DNA from 4 places in the Aeribacillus pallidus genome. Region 2 is predicted to be linked to each of the others. Evidence: riboswitches for the same ligand, from Rfam matches in the RefSeq annotation. Region 2 holds a riboswitch; each other region holds the start of a gene.
What was found. A riboswitch is a leader RNA that binds a small molecule or an ion and turns the genes downstream of it on or off. The one in region 2 is predicted to bind S-adenosylmethionine.
Positions count from the first base shown of each region.

Region 1: it holds a riboswitch for S-adenosylmethionine, as region 2 does, so the genes downstream of both, ABES52_RS11770 (ABC transporter permease) here and ABES52_RS15980 (Na+/H+ antiporter NhaC family protein) in region 2, are expected to answer to the same signal.
Region 3: it holds a riboswitch for S-adenosylmethionine, as region 2 does, so the genes downstream of both, ABES52_RS01370 (2,3-diketo-5-methylthiopentyl-1-phosphate enolase) here and ABES52_RS15980 (Na+/H+ antiporter NhaC family protein) in region 2, are expected to answer to the same signal.
Region 4: it holds a riboswitch for S-adenosylmethionine, as region 2 does, so the genes downstream of both, metK (methionine adenosyltransferase) here and ABES52_RS15980 (Na+/H+ antiporter NhaC family protein) in region 2, are expected to answer to the same signal.

Region 1 covers NZ_JBCNBW010000052.1:47,294-52,798, reverse strand. The annotation lists partial or broken gene ABES52_RS11775 (transposase) at 1-187, opposite strand, end outside; SAM riboswitch class I at 592-697, shown strand; gene ABES52_RS11770 (ABC transporter permease) at 861-1,526, shown strand; gene ABES52_RS11765 (ABC transporter ATP-binding protein) at 1,550-2,563, shown strand; gene ABES52_RS11760 (ABC transporter permease) at 2,532-3,272, shown strand; gene ABES52_RS11755 (ABC transporter substrate-binding protein) at 3,301-4,233, shown strand; gene ABES52_RS11750 (endonuclease I family protein) at 4,410-5,357, shown strand; gene ABES52_RS11745 (nuclease-related domain-containing protein) at 5,446-5,505, shown strand, end outside.
Region 2 covers NZ_JBCNBW010000081.1:1,841-7,345, forward strand. The annotation lists gene yhbH (sporulation protein YhbH) at 1-225, shown strand, start outside; gene ABES52_RS15965 (DUF6612 family protein) at 480-1,322, shown strand; gene ABES52_RS15970 (matrixin family metalloprotease) at 1,552-2,166, shown strand; gene ABES52_RS15975 (hypothetical protein) at 2,187-2,909, shown strand; SAM riboswitch class I at 3,322-3,427, shown strand; gene ABES52_RS15980 (Na+/H+ antiporter NhaC family protein) at 3,543-4,865, shown strand; gene ABES52_RS15985 (GNAT family N-acetyltransferase) at 5,022-5,505, shown strand, end outside.
Region 3 covers NZ_JBCNBW010000005.1:519-6,023, forward strand. The annotation lists gene ABES52_RS01360 (methylthioribulose 1-phosphate dehydratase) at 1-284, opposite strand, end outside; gene ABES52_RS01365 (2-hydroxy-3-keto-5-methylthiopentenyl-1-phosphate phosphatase) at 281-943, opposite strand; gene ABES52_RS01370 (2,3-diketo-5-methylthiopentyl-1-phosphate enolase) at 940-2,169, opposite strand; SAM riboswitch class I at 2,242-2,389, opposite strand; gene ABES52_RS01375 (pyridoxal phosphate-dependent aminotransferase) at 2,488-3,675, opposite strand; gene ABES52_RS01380 (carbon-nitrogen family hydrolase) at 3,835-4,617, shown strand; gene ABES52_RS01385 (DUF2087 domain-containing protein) at 4,664-5,242, opposite strand; gene ABES52_RS01390 (methylated-DNA--[protein]-cysteine S-methyltransferase) at 5,361-5,505, opposite strand, start outside.
Region 4 covers NZ_JBCNBW010000003.1:1,094-6,598, forward strand. The annotation lists gene pckA (phosphoenolpyruvate carboxykinase (ATP)) at 1-531, opposite strand, end outside; SAM riboswitch class I at 1,024-1,164, shown strand; gene metK (methionine adenosyltransferase) at 1,474-2,676, shown strand; gene ABES52_RS00400 (efflux RND transporter permease subunit) at 2,887-5,505, opposite strand, start outside.

The DNA.
Region 1 (5,505 bases), on a different contig from region 2:
CCTTCCCGCGTTTTTCCTCCAGACCTTTCATTCCTTCTTTGTCATAGTGTTCTACCCATCGACGTACCATGGTATGATCAATCCCTAACTCTTTAGCCACCGATTTGTAGCCCATGCCCTCTTTTTTATATAGATCCACAGCTTTCTTTTTAAACTTTACATCATATGTTTTTCGTATTTTCCCCATAGAAAAAATCCCCTCCATAGTAGACAGATTAATGTGCTTTCTTTTTTCTGTCTACTATAAGGGGATCATATCAGACAGCAGGGGGGGTTTTTATGCAAGCCTAACTAGGGTTTATTTTTTATTAAGACGATAACCCTCGATGATAAAAAGGAAATAAATCATAAAAGGCGAAATAATAATTAGCACTTGTTTAAGCCGAGGTTTAAATAAACGTTTGTTTAATTAAGAGGATCCAACCTGTTACGATCCCCAAATGGGCTTGACAGAAAAACGAAATAGTATGTATATTGTAAATATTATCAAATTGTTACGAAATTTATAAAATCATATATTTATTTGATTATTTGTTCAAGTGAATAACAAGATTGATTGTTTTTAAAACCAACTAAATATATAAGCATAATTTCTTATCTAGAGAGGTGGAGGGACTGGCCCGATGAATCCTCGGCAACAGATTCTGTATAGAATACTGTGCCAATTCCAGCAAGCAATACGCTTGGAAGATAGGAAAGGATGACAATGCTTCTTTGTGTATGTAAAGGATCATTCTCAGCCTCTTTCTATTTTCCAGAAAGAGGCTTTTTATTTTAACAAAGACTATTTCACTCTGAATCTAACAACAGATTTCAAAAGGGAGAACAAGAGCCATAAATTTGATTAAAGGAGGAGCTATATGGAAAGGGTTATACAATTTTGGGATTATATATTCGCTAATCAACAACAGATTATTTCGTTAACCTGGGAACATTTTCAGCTTGTTGGTTTGTCTTTAGTTATTGCTATTGCAATTGGTGTCCCCATAGGTGTTATGTTGACAACAAATGAAGAATTAGCAGAAACAGTCCTACAAGTTACAAATATGATTATGACCATTCCTAGCATTGCTCTTTTTGGATTAATGATGCCGATTCTCTCCTTGATTAACCAAGGAATTGGGTTTCTACCAGCTATTATCGCATTAGTTTTGTATTCACAGCTTCCTATTATTCGTAATACATACCTTGCAATAAAAAATGTGAATCCATATATTCGAGACGCAGCTATTGGATTGGGAATGACTAAAGTACAGCGGCTTTTAAAAGTGGAAATTCCAAACGCTCTTCCTATCATGTTAGCAGGTATTCGCACAGCGGTTGTATTAAATATTGGAATCGGGGCAATTGCTGCCTTTGTTGGAGCAGGTGGATTAGGAGTTCTTATTAATCAAGGAATATCCAGAACTCATCCAGATATGATTCTTGCCGGTAGTTTATTGATTTGTATCATATCACTAATTGCCGACAGCCTACTTGGATGGTTACAAAAACGATTTACCCCTATGAATTTACGAGATAAATAGAACAGTTATCGGAGGTACATACAATGATCGAATTTAAACATGTTTCCAAAATATATAACAAACATGTCACAGTTCTAAAAGACATTAACCTATCTGTACCTAGAGGAAAAATTGTTGTGTTACTAGGACCATCAGGGTGTGGGAAAACCACTTTACTCAGAATGGTGAATCGGCTTGTTTCTCTGTCAAAAGGAGAGATTTTTATTAACGGAAAAGAAATTCATCATTTTAATGAAATTGAACTTCGCCGGAAAATCGGTTATGTGATTCAACATCACGGCTTATTCCCAAATATGACGATTGAACAAAACGTGATGATTGTACCTACTTTATTAAGATGGAACAGCAAACAAAAACAGAAACGATTTAGTGAATTAATGGAATTGATTGGACTTGATCCCGATGAATATCGCAAAAGATATCCTCACCAATTATCAGGTGGGCAACAGCAGCGAATTGGTATTGCTCGAGCAATGGCAGCTGATCCACCAGTCATGTTAATGGATGAACCGTTTAGTGCACTAGATCCTGTCATACGTACTCACTTGCAAGATGAGTTTTTAAAAATTCAAAAACAAGTAAAGAAAACCATTTTGTTTGTCAGTCATGATATTGATGAAGCAATAAAGCTGGGTGATTATATTGCTATTTTAAATAATGGGCAATTAATACAATATGATACTCCAAGTCGTCTGTTGCTCTCTCCTAAAAATGAGTTCGTGGCAAATTTCATTGGGAAAGATCGTACATTCAAACAACTTAGCCTTTATACAATTGCCGATTTAATGAAAGAAGGCTATGTTCGACAAGTAGAAAACCATTTAATTTCTGAAACCATCTCGATTGACACAAACCTGCGTGAAGCGTTATCAAAATTACTTTTTAATTCAAATGAACAAGCGATCATTATAAATGGACAACAACCTGTTGGGATTGTTCATAGCCAAGATATTAAACATTTTTTACACAGCCTTACTCATAAACCGATTAGAAAGGAAGTGAACTATGAAGAAAAAAATCTTGTCAAATCTTTTTAAGTTTATTTGCTTATTGTGTTCACTTATTTTTCTTATTTGGGCCTATCAAAGTGGGAACTTTCAGCTTATTTTTGATTATCCAGATGAATTCATAGTTCTTTTTTCTGAACATCTGAAACTTGTTACACTCTCATCGGCACTTGCCATCTTCACTTCAATTCCTGTTGGCATTTTTATAACAAGAGAAAGATTCAAAAAGTTTGAATGGGCTTTTCTCAATCTTGCTAATATCGGGCAAGCTGTACCAAGTATAGCTGTTTTAGCACTTATTATGTTAGTTTTAGGAATCGGTCTGTATTCTGCTGTTATTGCATTATTTATGTATTCCCTCTTACCGATTTTACGAAATACCGTAGAAGGCATTAAATCCATTGATAACCAGTTGTTGGATTCAGCTAAAGGTATGGGACTAACACCAACACAAATTCTATTTCGAATTGAGATTCCAAATGCCCTACCAACTATGATGGGTGGCATTAGGACAGCAGTTGTACTGAATATTGGAAATGCTGCCTTAGCGTATTTAATCGGTGGTGGAGGATTAGGAGATTATATTTTTACAGGTATTGAAATGCTCGATAGTACATATCTTCTCTCAGGAGCCGTTCCTGTTACTTTAATGGCAATCATTGCAGATTCTAGTTTACGTCTTATAGAAAGGTTCATTACGTCAAAAGGAGTTCGCTTAAGACAATCTGCAATCAATTAAAATTTATTTTTTTAGGAGGGTACTCGTCATGAAAAAATTACTTTATTTCGTCTTTATTTTTTTACTAGCTTTGTTTGTTTTAACCGGATGCAAAAATAGTGAAACAGCGTCAGGAGATGACAAGAAAGACGATACCATTGTTGTAGGGACAAAATATCATACAGAATCTTACATTTTATCAAAAATTACAGCTCTATATTTAAAAGATAAAGGATATCAAATTGAAGAAGCTGGCCAAATGGGAGGTCAACTATCTCGTAAGGCTCTAGAAAATGATCAAATTGATCTTTATTGGGACTATACCGGAACAGCGTTAGTGACTTATTTAAAGCAAGACACGATTTCAGATCCAAAACAAGCATACGAAAAACTTGCAAAAATCGATAAAGAAAAGAACGACATTATTTGGTTAAGTCCTGCTGCTTTTAATAATACATTCGCTCTTTTATTAAAAGAAGAAAAAGCAAAAGAACTTGGTATCGAAACGATTAGTGATTTAGCTGCTTACGTAAATCAAAATCCTGGAAAATTAACATTTGCTACAAACGCTGAATTTGCGAGCCGTCCTGATGGCTTAAAAGGAATTGAAAAAGAATATGGTTTTAAATTTGGATCTAAGAATGTGAAAAAAATGGAGACAGGCTTACCTATTCAAGCATTAAGCAATGGTGAAGTGGATGTAGCAGTTGCCTATTCAACAGATGGAAGAATTAAAGCGTATAACTTAAAAGCCTTAAAAGATGATAAAACCTTCTTTCCTGCTTATAACGGTATGGTCACAACTCGTGCAGATGTATTACAACAACATCCAAATCTTGAAAAAGAATTAAAACCAATTGTAGATAAATTAGACGATGAAACGATCACAAATTTGAACTATCAAGTAGATTTCGAAAAGAAAAGTGTTGAAGAGGTAGCAAAGAACTGGTTATTACAAAACGGATTTATTAAATCAAAATAAGGATTCTGGTGTTAATGTAATCCCCCTGCTGATTAGCAGGGGGATTTTTATCCTCGATGATAAAAAGGAAATAAATCCTAAATGGCGAAATAATTATTTAAGACAAGGTCTAAATAAACGTTTGTTTAATCCAAGATCTAAATAAACGTTTGTTTAATTAAGGGGGCATTCCATTGATGGAAAATGAGGAGAGACAACTGCAACAATTAGTGGTGAAATTTTTCTCCGAACAACAAGAAAGGCAAGTGAACGATCGTCTTCGCACTTCGCTTCTTTTATTAAAAAATCAAGAGAAAGTTCGGCAAGATCCTACCCATTATTATAATGAAGAAAGTGATATAAAAGACATTCAAACCTATTATAAAGATGTTAGCCATCCAAATAAATCTGCGACGGAATTGTTTCACCTTTTTCATGAACTAGTCAAAACAACGCATAAAAACCAATTACCTTATTCCATCAGTAAAGACCGCTATTTATATACGTGGGTCGATTTGCAACCGGATGGATCGGTGAAAAGTATTTATTCTGGGGAAAAAGAGGATCCGCAAAAGCTCATTCAGGAAGACTTTTTAACGAATCAAAAAAGGTATGTCCAATTCCAATCCCTTTTAAAACAAGTGAAAAAGAAGGGCTCTACCTTATTGAAAAAAATGAAAATTATTGATAGGGAACTAAAGTATAATACAGAACATATTGTTCCCCAATCTTGGTTTCATGCACGTGAACCAATGAAAGGTGATTTGCATCATTTATTTGTCTGTCAACCTGCTTGCAATTCAAGAAGGTCCAATTACCCCTATGCTGACTTTTCTTTTTATCAACCCGAATTACCAACAGAAAAAATCCGCAATCATTGTGGGATCGTCATAGATGGACGCTTCGAACCTGAACACGGAAAAGGCGCCGCTGCTCGAGCGATGCTGTACTTTCTTTTACGCTACCCAAAGGCCATCAAAAAAAGCTTCTTAGAACAAATCGATCTTCGTTTACTCATCCAATGGCATGAAGCATTCCCTATCACCATTTATGAAAAACACCGCAACCAAGCCATTTATCACATTCAAGGAAACCGTAACCCGTTTATTGATTTTGCAGATTTAGTACATCAAATTTGTTTCTGAGTGGGTAAAAATTCGACAGGCGTTGACTAAGGTGAAAAGATAGTTGATAATTTTTACAGATATTTCTATTTTGATGGGAGTGATGCTTTTGATAAAAAAAGAACGTAAAATTCCTCTTATTCTCCAAAAATATGAAGCTTTGCTACGA
Region 2 (5,505 bases):
TCGGATAACGCCCGGTGTGTAAAGTTAGTGGATGAAATTATGAAACATTCCAACATGTTCGGTTACGGTGAAGTGAATCAATATAACCGACACTCGACATTGATGCAAGCGTATAAAAACGTGAAAAATGAAAAATTTAAGTATTACATTTTAAAACAAAAAGCGGACGTCTTTCACGCAATGAAAAGATTTTTCAAAAAAGATGAATCCAAACAACCCGTTTAAAAATGAAAGGGAATACCTTTCTTTTTTTTGGGCTATTTTTGTTTAATACGTTAATGTGTAATAGAAATGGGGTTTTTTGCACTAGGAATTTAGTCTTTGATTTCAGGAAATATTGCTCATAAATTACAGAACACTGTGAAATCTGGCTGTTTTTATTTTTTTAGCATTGAAAAAAAGTATATGTTATAGAAAAATAGTTAAGATCATGCGTTTTTCTAAAAAACGTAGAGAATAGGAAGTTAGGGGGAACCATATTGAAAAAACTACACGTATTATTGATGGCAAGCCTGTTCGCGATATTACTTGTGGCTTGCGGACAAGAAAAAGTAGCGAACAAAGAAGATGGAAGTACAGGGGGAAAACTGACAGCTGAAGACATACTAATGAAGTCAACAGAAGAGATGGCAGATGTAAAAAGTTATGCGATGAATATTGATGCGAATATTGACATGAATATAGATGGTGAACAAATGTCCATGCCGATGCAAATGGAAGGAAGATATACGGTCGATCCGTTCATGGGACATACGACAACAACAACTGCTTTGGAAGGAGAGGAATTTGCCGTCGATTCGTACTTTGATGGGGAAGCGGTCTACATGGATTTAGGAGGCATGTGGGCTAAAATGACGTTTGATACAGAAGAGCTTCCTGAAGATATAAAAGCACAACTTCAAGGATACGATCCATCTCAAGAAATTGAAGAATTAAAAGCTGTCTCTGATTATATTGATCTAAAAGAACAAGAAGGACAATATATCATCACGATTGATAGTTCCAATGATACGGTGAAAAAATTCATTCTAGAAAAAATGAATAGTTTAAACGGCGACATGATGATAACACACGATTCCGAACAAGCATTAGAAGCCATGAACATTCAAAGTTTATCTTATAAAGTGATGGTTGATAAAAATACATTTTTAGTTAGTCAATTAGAAATGTCGATGTCCTTAACGATCAATGATGGAGAGATGCCGGTCGATATGAAAATGGACATGACAACAAAATACAACCAATATAACGAAATTGAATCCATTGTTGTACCTCAAGAAGCCATTGAGCAAGCAATCGAGATGGACGGAAGTGCGATGTAACGATATAAAAGAGGTTGGCTACTGGCCGGCCTCTTTTTTGTAATTATTTAATGGAACTGAAGGGATGGATTAATTGGTAAAAAAATTTATTCAATGAATTGATCAAAGTCGCATAAAATATTTTAGAAAATTCTGTATTTATTATTGACTAAAATTTAATATATTATAAACTTAATTTATATTAAATATTTACTATTTTGAAAAAATATAGAAGGTGGGAGGCGATTTCATGCGGATGTTCCGTACATACGTAGGTAGAATGGTTGCATTCATTACACTACTAGGTACTTCATTTACCCTTTTCCTTCCAAGTAGTGCATCTGCTTACAATACTTACAACGATCATGTTTTAAATGGAGGGGTTGGAAACTACGGTAACAATAAAAGGTATTATTATATCACTTCATCGGCAAGTAGTTATGAAAGTTTAATTGACCAAGCGATGAATGAATGGATTTATACAACGGAGCGTGTCGGAATTACCACCCCAATTTCATATCGTAAAACAACTACCATGTCTCAAAGTGTTATGGATATTTACGCAGGAAGTTATTACCCGAGTTATATGGGAGTGTTAGGAGAAACTGAATTTTGGAAATATGATACGAAGTTAGACCCTTATCAAGAAAATTGGGGCTGGAACAAAATTAAATTAAATAATCCTAACTTTAATAATCTAAATAGTACAGATAGGAAAGGAACTATTGCTCATGAAATGGGGCATGCTTTTGGATTAGCTCACAACAACTCAAATCCATATGCTATCATGTGTCAACTAGGTTATGGTAGAAAAGTAAGCAATTCACAAGCTGATGATCTCCATGGCATTAATTATCTGTACTAATTTGGAAAGGAAGTGGAAATATGAAAAAAACGCTCTTCGGTGTGATTGCCTTTATCATTTTAGGAACAACTTTTTATATAAATGAAAGTCATTTTAACATCCAAAATGAATCCCTAACCGTTTCTGCCAAATCGGTAGCGGTAGAGGAAAATAGACTAGAGGAAGTAACAAGAAATGAAAGGATCGAAGAAGTCGTGACAGAAGTGGATTTTGAGAAGATATATAACAATGTCGAGGAACTTATGGAAGATGCAACAGTCATTATTGAAGGAAAGGTTTTAGAAACAAGCTCTGTTCATCATGAAGTTGGGGAAGATCGTGTCGTATTTACGAAAGTAAATGTAAAAGTTTCAAAAGTATATACTGGAGATGTAAAAGCAGGACAAGAGCTTACGTTTATTGAACCTGGTGGAATGATTACAAAAGAAGCAGCAGGTGTTGGGAAAAAATTTAAAGATTATCCAAAAGAAAAATTAAAAGAAAAGGTGAAGGTTGTTTTTAATGGTGTACCCAATATGGAAAAAAATGATAAGGTGTTATTGTTTGGTGTGAAATCTGATTTTCCGTTATTGGAAGAAGAACATTATGGTATTTTAGGAGCTCATCAAGGAAAATTTAACATCAAAAACGGCAAGGCTGCTAGATATGTTCCTGACAGTATGGATAACTATTTATCGTTAGAGATGGATGAACTTGATGTTGATGAAAAAATAAAGAAATTATTGAAAGAAAAAGATAAGTAACACTTTAATGAGTAATAATTCCACCGTAATGAGGTGGATTTTTTTTGTTAGGCTCTATCCTAAAATAACTGTGGATAACTTTTGCTGTTATTTTATTCATCGATGTGCCAATGGCAATTGGCATGAATGTCTGTTAAACGATACTATTGATATTTATATATTACGCTTGTAGCGGACGCTTTCCGCGGGGAAGCCGCAGGCCGCTTCCCTCGCTACGCTCAAGTAAGGGTCCTTGCGGCTTCTTGTTCCCGCTGGAGTCGCCGCCTTTAAAAATAAAACAGCCTTTTGTTATATAAAGTACATTATTTGGACCGATTGAATTTTCTATGAAAACACGAAAAAAATATTTGACTTCTCTACTTAATCGTATTAAAGTAATAAAAGTGTAAGTTGAATAGTGGTAGTGTAAGTCTTCTTATCAAGAGAGATGGAGGGACTGGCCCGAAGAAGTCTCGGCAGCGGACTCATTTATTGAGTGCTGTGCCAAATCCAGCAAGCGGATGCTTGAAAGATAAGAAGAGTGTTACTTATGTATAAACATAAGGCCTCTTCTTATTAAAAAGAAGGGGCTTTTTTCATACCTATATTGGCCGAACACTTACATTTGAGACATACAAGATAGGAGTGAACAAGTTGGAAAAGAAGCAAGGAAGTGTGTTGGCGTTATTCCCGTTAGTGGTGTTTTTATCATTGTTCATTGGTTCAGGAGTAATGACTGGAGATTTTTATCAATTGCCGGTGTTAGTAGCGGCTTTACTTGCTAGTGCTGTGGCGTTAGTGATGAACCGAAAAGAATCGTTTGGTGTCAAAGTTGAGCGTTTTGCCAAGGGAGCTGGACACCCGGATATTATGATTATGGTGTTGATTTTCTTATTAGCCGGGGCTTTTTCTGCGACGGCTAAAGGAATGGGGGCTGTGGAATCAACGGTTAATTTAGCATTATCAGTATTGCCTCAAAATATTATCATCGCTGGATTGTTTGTAATAGCGGCCTTTATTTCGTTATCGATGGGGACATCGATGGGAACGATTGCTGCCCTTGCACCGATTGGCGTCGGTATAGGGGAGCAAACCGGGATTTCGTTATCCGTTGCGATGGCAGCGGTTGTAGGTGGTGCCATGTTTGGTGATAACTTGTCCATTATTTCCGATACAACAATTGCTGCCGTTCGTTCGCAACAAACGAAAATGAAAGACAAGTTTAAAACAAACTTTTTTATTGTGTTACCAGCAGCTATTGTGACGATTTTACTTTTCATTTTTGTCACAAGCAGTCAAGAAGTACAAGTGACCATCGGTGAATTCCAATGGGTTAAAGTGTTACCATATGTAGGTGTGCTGATTGCTGCGATTGCAGGTGTGAACGTCATCGCGGTGTTAGCCGGTGGGATCGTTCTTGCTGGAGCAATTGGCTTGGTCGATGGTAGTTATACATTGTCAACTTTTGTAGGCAAAGTGGCTGAAGGATTAAACGGCATGGCGGAAATCGTTATTTTAACGATGTTGATTGGTGGTATCGTAGAAATCATTAAACATAACGGTGGCATTCAATTTTTACTCAACCTGGTGTCTAAAAATGTCCGTTCGCCAAAAGGAGCTCAATTTAGTATCGCTGGTTTGGTGAGTGCGACCAATTTCGCGACAGCCAACAACACGATTTCTATCATTGTAGCGGGTCCGCTAGCAAAACAAATTGCAGATCAATACGACATTGATGCCCGAAAATCGGCAAGTATTTTAGACATTTTTTCTTGTGCCATTCAAGGAATCATTCCATACGGCGCACAGTTGTTAGTTGCTGCGCAAATGGCGTCGTTATCACCGCTTGAAATTATTCCGTTTTCGTTCTATCCGATGTTAATCGCTCTTTGCGGTGCTTTAGCGATTGTATTTAATTTTCCTTCTGTAAAGGCGAAACCCGTACAATCCACGAAAGAGGTATATTTAAATAACTAATGTGTAGCAAGGACTAATCTTCCTTTAAGTAGGGAGGTTAGTCTTTTTTTAACCTGTCTGAATGGGGAACGAACGTACTTCTAAACAAATCAATTGTCTAATAAACAGGAATTTTATATAATCTTATTAAACTTCCAAAAGTTAGGAGGTTAATAAATGATTCGCCGTATGACACAAAGAGATATCCCGGCTGTACAGCATGTAGCTAGAGAAAGTTGGCATGCTACTTATGCAGGGATCATTCCAAAACACGTGCAGGATGATTTTTTACATAACGCGTATTCTGATGAGCAAATGGTGCGAAGATTACAACATTCCCATCTTTGGGTGGCGGAAAAAGATGGGGAGGTTGTCGGTTATGCGAACTTTTCTCCTGTCACCGATGGAAAAGTCGAGCTCGGGGCGATTTATTTGTTACCAGCATACCAAGGACAAGGAATCGGAACGGCTTTATTAAATCGAGGATTACAAGAACTACTTGATGTAAAAGAGGTATGGGTGAACGTTGAAAAGCAAAATCGAATTGGCCGAACATTTTATGAAGCAAAAGGATTTCAATTGGTCAAAGAATTTACCGAAGATTTTGCCGGGCATCAATTGCAAACGATTCGAATGGTGCTTAAGGTAAATGAAAAAAAGA
Region 3 (5,505 bases), on a different contig from region 2:
CTGCATCCAGCATTTGTTTTCCGATAAATCTCGCAATGAATCAACGTTTCTGCTGATGGACGTAAATGCGTTTTTTCGACCGCTTTTCCAAATTCATTGACGAGTAAAAAGTCTTCATCGGTCCGCTTGCGCTTATCTTTACCGCTTGCTGTTACATAAAATAAGAGAGGGTCATCCGTCACTTTGATAGACAAATTTCCACTTGTCCCCATAAACCAATCCCGTTCCGCTAATTCATCTTTGATATCAGCTAACTCGTTCCATTTTTCTTGAAAGATGGTCATATGTTCACCTCCAACAACTGTTCAATAACATAAATACAATCAAAGAAATTTTCAAACGGGGCATGAGGAAGCTCATGCTCTCTACATTTTTCTAACAATAATCCTCTCGCTAAAACAAAATCGGCTAATTGGGCAGCTTTCCAATCGGTGATGGAATCGCCAATAACTACTCTGTAGGTTGAATTTTGACTAATGGAACGAATAAGGGACGGTTTACAACAACCGCACCCACCTAAACAATCGTCATCACATGGATACGGCCACTCAATTCGAATCGTATCTCCAGTAAAATTTCCTCGATTGCAATAAATGTTGGTAATCCCTTTATAAGGGGACAGTAACGGATTCACGAAAAAGTCGATACCTCCGCTTACAACATAGAAGGGAATATTACGTTTGTTGGTAAAGTGAACAAATTCAGCAAACCCTTCACGAATCGTAGCTTTTTCTAACAAATATTGAACAATGTCCTCTTTTAGTGACGTAGGAAGAAGGGAAAACATTTTTCCAACTCCTTCTTGTATGGACATTTGTTCGGATAGCACCGCGTTTTTTAACGATTCCCAAGAAGAAGGGGCAAATTGTTCCATGAGGGAGATTATGTTGTCCTGTTCAGTAATCGTTCCATCAAAATCACAGAATATAGCTATAGAACTCATGATGATGTCACCTCCACTGTCCCCCAAAGGGATAACGCTTCTTGCAATTCTGGATGCTCATTTGCTGCTTCCTGTAACGGCTTATTTTGCAAAACAGCCTCTATCGCTTGTCGAAACGCCCTTCCACCTCCTTGTGCTCCTTGTGGATGACCATGGATGCCACCACCTGCATTAATGACTTGATCATACCCAAAATCATGGATTAGAGCAGGTACCAAACCGGGATGAATCCCTGCCGATGGGACCGGGAATGTACGTTTATACACGTGATTTTTCACTAATTCATCTCTAATGTGGAGCGCTTCCTCTTTTTTGAGCGCAACCGAACCATATGGAGATGGAAAGAGGGAAAAATCTGCTCCGGCATAGCGCAACAACTTTCCAAGTAAAAGAGAATGGGACAAACCATAAATGAGGGAAGAAGTCAATGCTCCGCTAAAAGCAGGATGTGCCATAATTGGGACGTTCACTTCATCGTCTTCAGTTAGCTGCTGTAAAATATCCAACCCATACGTAAATACATTGAATAACAACACATCTGCCCCTAATTCAGATGCACGTCTCGCCCGGTCAATGATGTCTTTTGTCCGACCAGAAAGATGAACCGCATACCACGTTCGATGTCCTGTTTCTTCATACACATGATTTAGCACCTTCTTCCCTTCAACAATCCGCTGTTCAAAAGGCGTAAGGTCATTTTGGAACAAAATTTCATCATCTTTTACTAAGTCCACACCACCAAGCGCTTGTTCTTTTAGTTGCGACAACAGGTATGGTAAGTCGCGGCCAATCACCCCTTTAAAAATGCTCATCACAAGTGGTCGATCCAATACTTGTAACCCTTCTCGAATTTTCTTGATTCCAAAACGCGGGCCTGGGAATGACGGAAATAATTCATCCGGAAACGATACATCCACTAATTTGATTTCTCCGTCTAATGAAAGCTTCCCAAACACAGTCGTTAAGATGGAAGGAAAATCGGTCGTAATATTAACGATAGGATACCCAATTCGGACATAACCAGTTACTTTTTCTGTCTCTCCTTTCTCAAGTCCAACTTCTTCCACTGAAAGAACTTCACCTTTGTGCTTTTTCAGTTGTTCTTTTTCAAGCAAAGGTAAATTCGTCCAAGAACCAACTGTCATACCAAGTGCAATCTGTTCGGCCTTTTTCAAAAACGAACCGGGCTTTCCCCTCATTTTGTAAGTAGCAATAAGATAGGACATCTTGCTCCTCCTTTTTCAAATCAAATAAAAAAACCTCTTCGATAAGAAGAGGTTGCGTTTCTATCCACCATCTTCTTATCTCTCAGCATAACGCTGCAAGAATTAGCACCGTGCCTTGCGGATGTTACATCCGGCGCCTTAAGCGCCCCACCTCGCGATGGTATTACGGTCGGTTGCCGGGTTTCATCGGGCTCGTCCCTCCACCTACTCTTGATAAGAAATTCTTACGTATTCAATTTTCATATAATTTAAATTAATTCGAATTATGCCATCTCCTAGAAAAATTGTCAATATTTTTTTCACCAATTATCTTAATTGCTACGATTTAAATAAACGGAGTGCATCCATTCGTTCAATGGCTTCCACTAGTCGTTTTTCTTCTGCTAACAGTCCTACACGCACGTACCCTTCCCCATATTGTCCAAATCCAACTCCCGGAGCCACAGCGACATGAGCTTTTTCTAATAACAATTGGAAAAACTCCATAGAAGTATAGCCATTCGGCACATTCAGCCAGGCAAAAAAAGTGCCTTTCGGTTGAGTTACATTCCAGCCAATTTGATGAGCAGCTTCAATCAACGTATTTCTCCGTTTTTCGTACGTTTGTACCAGGTCTCTCACCGCCTGTTGGGAGGAAAGAAGCGCGTGGGCGGCAGCTTCTTGAATCGCACCGAAAAGACTCACATACATATGGTCTTGATATTGCTCAAGAGCTTGAATGACGGAGCGATTGCCAATTGCAAAAGCGACCCGCCAGCCAGCCATATTGTATGTTTTTGACAATGTATAAATTTCAATGCCAACTTCTTTCGCCCCTTCTGCCTGTAAAAAGCTAATCGGCTTTTGTCCATCAAAGCCGATCGCTCCATATGCGAAGTCGTGCACAACACAAATTCGATGCTTTTCCGCTAAGCGTACCGTTTCTTCAAAAAAGCTGAGATCAGCGGTCGCCCCTGTTGGATTGTTCGGATAGTTTAAAAACATGAGTTTTGCTTTTTCAAGTACATGAGGATTTATAAAATCAAATTCCGGTAGAAATTGAGACTCTTCCCGAAGAGGCATCAACTCGTAAGATGCTCTGGCCATCGCTAGTCCAGATAAATAGTCTGGATACCCGGGGTCCGGAAGAAGGGCAATATCGCCAGGGTTTAATAGACAAATAGGTAATTGAACGAGTCCAGCTTTCCCTCCAAAAAGAACAGCCACCTCATGTTTCGGATCGATCTTTACCCCATATTCTTGTTTGTAAAAGGTCGCCACTGCTTCTTTCAAATAATCAAATCCTCGAAAAGGTGCATATTTATGATTCAATGGATTTTGAACCGCTTCTTGCATTTTTTCGACGATATGCGCTGGAGTTGGTAAATCAGGATTCCCTTGGCCTAAATTTATGACATCATGCCCTTGGGCAACCTTTGCGCTTACTTGTTTCACTAAATTAGCGAAAAATTGCTTCGGTAATTGTTGGATTATTTGTGATGGTTCATAAATAGTCAAATTTTCCACCTTCTTCACATTCCATTCGCTATTTTAATCAAGGTAACTCTTTTGCTTTTCATTTCTAGTGAAACATGATATAACGATTGTTAAGAAATGTAAAGAGCAAAAATTTATTATTTTTATACTTTTTAAACATACTTGAAGAAAATATGAGGAGGACAGAAAGTGAACTATCGACTTGCTTTATTCCAAATGGATATCCAATTGGGAAAACCAGAAGAAAATATAAAAAAATTACAAGAAAGTCTCCCTGTAATCGTCGAACAAGGCTGTGATATATTGGTTTTACCAGAACTTTGGACAACAGGTTACGATCTTTCGAGATTGCGAAATATTGTTCAAGAAGAAGGTGCCGATGTCCGGCAAATGATTCAACAGTTAGCAAAAATATATGGTATTCATATCATTGCAGGTTCGATTCCTTTTAAAAAAGGGGAAACGATTTCAAACACGCTGCTTGTCGTCAATCGAGATGGGGAAGAAGTGAAGCATTATAGTAAACTACATCTCTTTCAACTGATGGACGAACATAAATTTTTAACGAGTGGAGATACAGACGGTCTGTTTTCTTTAGATGGGGAGACATTTGCTGGGGTCATTTGTTATGACATTCGCTTTCCTGAATGGATTCGAAAACATGTATTACTTGGAGCAAAAGCAATCTTTGTCGTAGCAGAGTGGCCTTTACCACGACTGGACCATTGGCGTACCTTACTTCAAGCACGAGCGATTGAAAACCAATGTTTTGTGATTGCTTGCAACCGGGCAGGCAATGATTCTGCTAATACGTTTGCTGGCCATTCCATGATCGTCAATCCGTGGGGAGAAGTGATTGTTGAAGCAAGCGAAATAGAACAATGCATCTATGGAACGATTGAACTAGATGATGTAGAACGCATTCGTCAAAAAATTCCGGTATTCCAAGACCGGCGTCCGGAATTTTATTAATTATAAGATCGGCTGACGTTTCTATTTGAAAGTCAGCCTTCTTCACTTATTCAAGTGTTGCCCACATTTCTTTTGGATTCAATTCATAAATACCATTTTCCCGATACATGTAATGATTAATGATGAACTCACGACGAATGGTCGCATAGTCTTCATGAAACCTCTTAATATACTCATTAATTTCTTTTTCCTCGTACTTTCTTCCTATTTCTAGTCCTCGAATGATGTGTTCAAACACGATTAATTTCTTCTTTCGCTGCGCTGGAATAGCCTTTAATTTCCCTTCTGGTGTAAAGAAATTTTGAATAACTTTTTGCTTTTCCAATTCAAGTGACGTCATATCTCTTTCCTCCTTTTGTTTGGCTAACTGGAGGAGCGCCATTCCGTGGTGCGACAGGACGGAACGGTTTAAATGGTAATAAATCGTGTTTTTATCTCTTCGTTGGAATACTAAATTCACTTCTTTGAGCTTTTGCAGATGATGCGTAATTGTTGGTGCCGTTAAACCTAATTTACCGGCAATCGCCTGACCATGTAGCGGACCATTGGCCAACAATGTAACAATTCGAATGCGTGTCGCGTCCCCGATTGCTTTAAAAAAAGCAATAGATTTACCTAGCTGCATAACACCCCTCCTATTTCGATATATATCTAATTTGACAAATATCTAATTAGATGATAATAAAAATTATTTTAATTGTAAATATTTTTCAGAAATGTTCAAGAAATAAAAAGAAAGAGGCTTACTTTAAAGCCCCTTCCAACTGTAACAATATTCGTTTTTTCTCCACTTCTTTTCCGGCGTAACCGGTTAAAGCACCATTTTTTCCAATAACTCGGTGACATGGAACGATAATCGGCAACCGATTTTTTCGATTTGCTTGGCCG
Region 4 (5,505 bases), on a different contig from region 2:
AATAATAATGAACGTTTCAGATCTTGTTCCATCCACTTCTGGATTGGCTTTAAAATTCGGTGCAGAAATCACCGTAAATTCTGCATGGTGATTTTCTAGCTCTTCTTGTGTCGGGCGAATGAATAATTGATGGGCAAATAAGTTATGCCAAGCATATTCGTTTACGACTTGGATCGGCAAACGATATTTTTCATCAGCTCCGGCAAATCCTTTGAAGACAAAAATTTCGTCCTTTTCCTTTAAGTATTGAATAACTTTATTATATAATTTATCAAATGCTTCTGGTGAAATTGGTTGGTTTACGGAACCCCAATCAATTTTATCTTTAACAGAAGGTTCTTCGACAATAAATTTGTCTTTAGGTGACCGACCTGTATATTTTCCTGTTTCTGCACGAACCGCTCCAGTAGAAGAAAGGACCCCTTCTCCACGGCTTAACACTTTTTCCACTAGTCGTGGAACTGATAATTGAACACGAACATTTTGACCAGTAAGCAACTCTTTTAAGTTCGAAAGACTAACAGAATTCATACGGCGAAACCCTTCCTTTTCGTGATTTTATAATGATATATCGTTAACCCCTTTGTTCCTTAAAAACAGTATAACACATTTATGTAAATAATCTATACTATTTACAATATTTTTTTAAAATGTTTTATTTTTTGTCACAATTTCCTGTCTCTGTTTTGTCAGTAAGGGGAATTTTGTATTGTTTTTGTCACACTCTATATTATATTAGAACGAATGTGGAATGTAGCAGCTACTGTCTCTTGTTTTGTAAAAAGTAGGCGAATAGACTCATACATCCTATAGTTGACATTTGGACAAAATGTTCATTTTGTGGACAAACGAAGACAATTCACGGACAATATGATCATTACAAGGACCTTTTACAAAAGTAATCAGACAATTTTAGTGTTCATCAAAGCAATCACACATTGGCATGATTTTGCTGTATAAAAATATGAAAATTTTGTTGACACGCTTTGACAAAATACGATAAGATTTTACCTTGAACGGATACTCTTATCCCGAGCTGGTGGAGGGACAGGCCCTATGAAACCCAGCAACCTGCTCATTGAGGGAGATGGGATTTTCGAGACTATCCCATATTCCGAGCAAAGGTGCTAACCTGTTGCAAGGCGAGGCCTTGAACGATAAGAGTGAAAGGCATGATGACACAATCAACCTTTCCTCTAGAAGATATTTAAAAAGGAAAGGTTTTTTTATTTTGCCAAAGAATCGTGCCTTTAATGCAAACGCCACTTCTTTTCACATTGATAAAAATGATAGGTTTACTTCATACTACTAAGGGAAATGAGTACCGTGACGATGAAGCAGTAAAAGATACGGGCATGAAAGGACCAATGAATGAACAGGTGCATATGTTACATTACCGTTTTATGCGTTGGTTCAATGACTCGAGGGAGCTGCTGCTTTTTTAAAAAATCATAACAAAGGAGGATCCATCAGATGACAAAGAAACGTCGTCTTTTTACGTCTGAATCTGTTACAGAAGGTCATCCAGATAAGATTTGTGACCAAATTTCTGACGCCATTCTTGACGCTATTTTAGCAAAAGATCCAAATGCTCGTGTTGCATGTGAAACTTCTGTAACAACTGGTTTAGTACTTGTAAGCGGAGAAATTACAACATCCACGTATGTTGATATTCCAAAAATTGTTCGTGAAACAGTTAAAGAAATTGGTTACACTCGTGCGAAATATGGTTTCGATGCGGAAACTTGTGCCGTATTGACTTCTATCGATGAACAATCCCCTGACATTGCAATGGGTGTTGACAGAGCGTTAGAAGCACGTGAAGGACAAATGACAGATGAAGAAATCGAAGCAATTGGTGCGGGCGACCAAGGGTTAATGTTTGGTTTTGCATGTAACGAAACGAAAGAATTAATGCCATTACCAATTTCCCTTGCACACAAATTAGCTCGTCGTCTTACAGAAGTTCGTAAAGAAGAAATTCTTCCATACTTACGTCCAGACGGAAAAACGCAAGTGACGGTTGAATACGATGAAAATGACAAACCGGTTCGAATTGATACAATCGTTGTATCTACACAACATCACCCAGAAATTAGCTTAGATCAAATTCAACGTAATATTAAAGAATATGTTATCGAGCCAGTTGTTCCAAAAGAACTGATCGATGAAAATACGAAATATTTCATCAACCCAACAGGACGTTTCGTCATCGGTGGTCCTCAAGGTGATGCTGGATTAACAGGACGTAAAATTATTGTTGACACGTACGGTGGATACGCTCGTCACGGCGGTGGTGCATTCTCTGGTAAGGACCCAACAAAAGTTGACCGCTCTGCAGCATATGCTGCTCGTTACGTAGCGAAAAACATCGTAGCAGCTGGTCTTGCAGATAAATGTGAAGTTCAACTTGCATATGCCATCGGTGTTGCGAAACCAGTATCAATTTCTATTGATACATTCGGTACTGGAAAAGTATCTGAAGACGTATTAATCGAAGTCGTTCGTAACAACTTCGACCTACGTCCAGCTGGTATTATTAAAATGCTTGACCTTCGTCGCCCAATTTATAAACAAACAGCGGCATACGGTCACTTCGGACGCAACGACCTTGACCTTCCATGGGAGCGTACCGATAAAGCAGAAGCTCTTCGTGAGCAAGCTTTAAATCAATAATAATGAAGGACTAAAAAGAGCTATCTCCTTGATTAGGATATAGCTCTTTTTCTTTTCTGGAATTATGAAAAGGCTCTATAATAATTGTTATGGTTTAGGCACAATTTAGGGTAAAAAAAGAATAAAATTGTTAAACATGAATCATGGTCATTTTTTGCACAGATTATCAATTCCCCACATCATCCATTTTCGTTATCGTACTACTTCGTTTTAATCGAGAGTTTCATTTTTCTTCTTTTTCTTTAATCCCGAACCAATCAATAATTCATACATAACTGGAACAACAACTAGTGTCAGCAGCGTTGAAACCGTCAAACCACCGATTACGACAACTGCTAAACTTTTCGTCACCATACTTCCTGCTTCCGCTTGGATTAATGCTAACGGGAGCATGGCAACAATGGTGGTAACAGCCGTCATGATAATTGGACGGAGACGGGTGGAACCTGCTTCAAGCAATGCCTCTCTTGTAATCATGCCTTTTTGTTTGTTTTGCAGGACACGTTCAAGGAGTACAATGGCATTCGTCACAACAATTCCAATGAGCATTAACGCACCTATTAAAGCATTAAAATCCACTGGTGTTCTTGTTACAACTAAACCTAAAATACTGCCGACTACCGCTAACGGCAAAGAGAAAAGAATGGCGAAAGGTGCTCTTGCCTGCCCAAATGTAATAACCATAATTAAGTATACAAGGACAATAGCAATACCCATAATTTTAAATAAATCCATAAAGGTTTCTTGCTGTGACTCGGTAGCTCCTGCTATTTCTACCTTCACGTCATCTGGAAGGTTTAAATTTGCAATCATTTTGTTAAGTTCTGTTCCAACTTTTTTGATATCTTCAGATACAATTTCTGCCGTCACTCGAATCGATTCTTTTCCATCTTTATGAAATACAATTGTTTTGATTTTCTCCTCGTTTATATTTGCAACCTCTTTTAATTTGACCGGACCTGCCAGAGGGGAAGTGATCATGGTATCCAAAATTTCATTTGTACTGATTAATTTATGATCCTTGTAATCCAACACAATCATCATGTTTTCCCCGTTTAATGTTAATTCTCCTAACGGGGTGCTGCTGACAATCATCCTCATTTGTTCCGCCACTTGCTGCGGAGTGAGCCCATATTGTGCGGCTTTTTCATGGTCTACCTTTATCACCCATTCATTTTGAAGCTCTTCATAATTGCTTTTAATTTTGTCTAATCTATCCATTTTCTTTAACTCTGCCATCACTAAATCGGTACTTCTTACTAAATCCTCTTCGTTTGTTGCCGTCACATTCAGCTCAATTGTACTTCCTCCCCCGAAAGAACCTAAGGAGCTTTTTAAATATTCAATTTTAGCAGGCTTATATTCATTATTGTGTGATTTCATGTTTTCAATAAATTGATCGATGTCTACCCCTTTTCCGAACATAAGAAGGAACGTGGCTTCATTATCCTTTGTTACCTGTCCCCACCTGGCATCCTCGGAAGCCGCTCCCATTCGAAACATCACTTCTTTGGCTTTGTCTTGTTTTAATAACAATTGTTCAAAATCTTTTGCCTGTTCCTCGGCTTTTTTTAGGTCATAATCTGCCGGAAAAGTCATCACAATACTTACCATGGATTCATCATCAGCTTCCACATTTGCTTTAGGCAACATGACATAAGCCGTAATCGAACCGACAAAGAGAAGGAAAGATACCAACAATACAATAAATTTATGTGAAAGCGCCCAATGAAGGATTGATTGATAACGTTTAGAAGGTTGAGCTTCTTTATGTTTTGTCTTTTTTAACAGCCAAAAACTCATTAACGGAACGACGGTGAGGGCTACTAATAATGAAGATAAAATGGAATATACGACCGCCAGCACCATTGGGAGCATAAAATCTCCAATCCCGCCAGAAACGAATCCGATCGGCAAAAATACGGCGATCGTTGTTAGAGTGGAGGATGTAATCGCAACCCCAACTTCTTTCGTTGCATCAATGATGACTTCTTTTGAAAATGATTCAGACTGAATTCTTCTAAAGATGTTTTCAATTACGACGATACTGTCATCTACCAATCGTCCAACAGCTACAGCTAAACCGCCAAGGGACAAAATATTTAATGTAACATTAGAGATATCTAATAAGAATAACGTCATAAACACAGATAATGGTATACTTACAACCGCTATGAAAGTAGTTTTGATATTTCGTAAGAATAATAGAATAATCAAAGTCGCCGCTAATGCTCCAAGACCTACTTCTTTTGCCATCCCATATACTGCGTTTTCTACTTTCTCTGCGGTGGAATATAGTGTTTTTATTTCAAATTGATCTTTGTATGCGTTTCCTAGCTCTTTTACTTTTCTATCGATTTCTTTTCCGATACTTACGGCATTTTCACTTGCTTCTTTAGAAATAACTAATACGACCCCTTCTTTACCGCCTATTCGGGAAATGGCTTCATAAGTTTGCTTAATTTCCACGTCTGCAATATCTTTTAACTTTGCTTGTAGTGTTAATGGAATGTTTTTTATTTCTTCTACATTTTCAAGTTCCCCAATAACTCTCAACGAATTTTTCTTTCCGCCGACGGTAAGTTCGCCTGCAGGTACCGACACATTTTTCCCTTGCAGCGCCATTATTACTTGCTGAGCGGAAATTTGTTTTTCATTCATTCGCTCTGGATCAAGCGTAATCACCAGCTCTGTATGGGATTTTCCATAAAATAAAATGTTAGATACCCCGTCAACTCCCTCTAGTTGAGGGATGATTTCTTCTTCAATTATATGTTCATCTTGTTTTGTAAAGCCTTTTTCTGATTGAATGGCTATTTGTGAAATCGG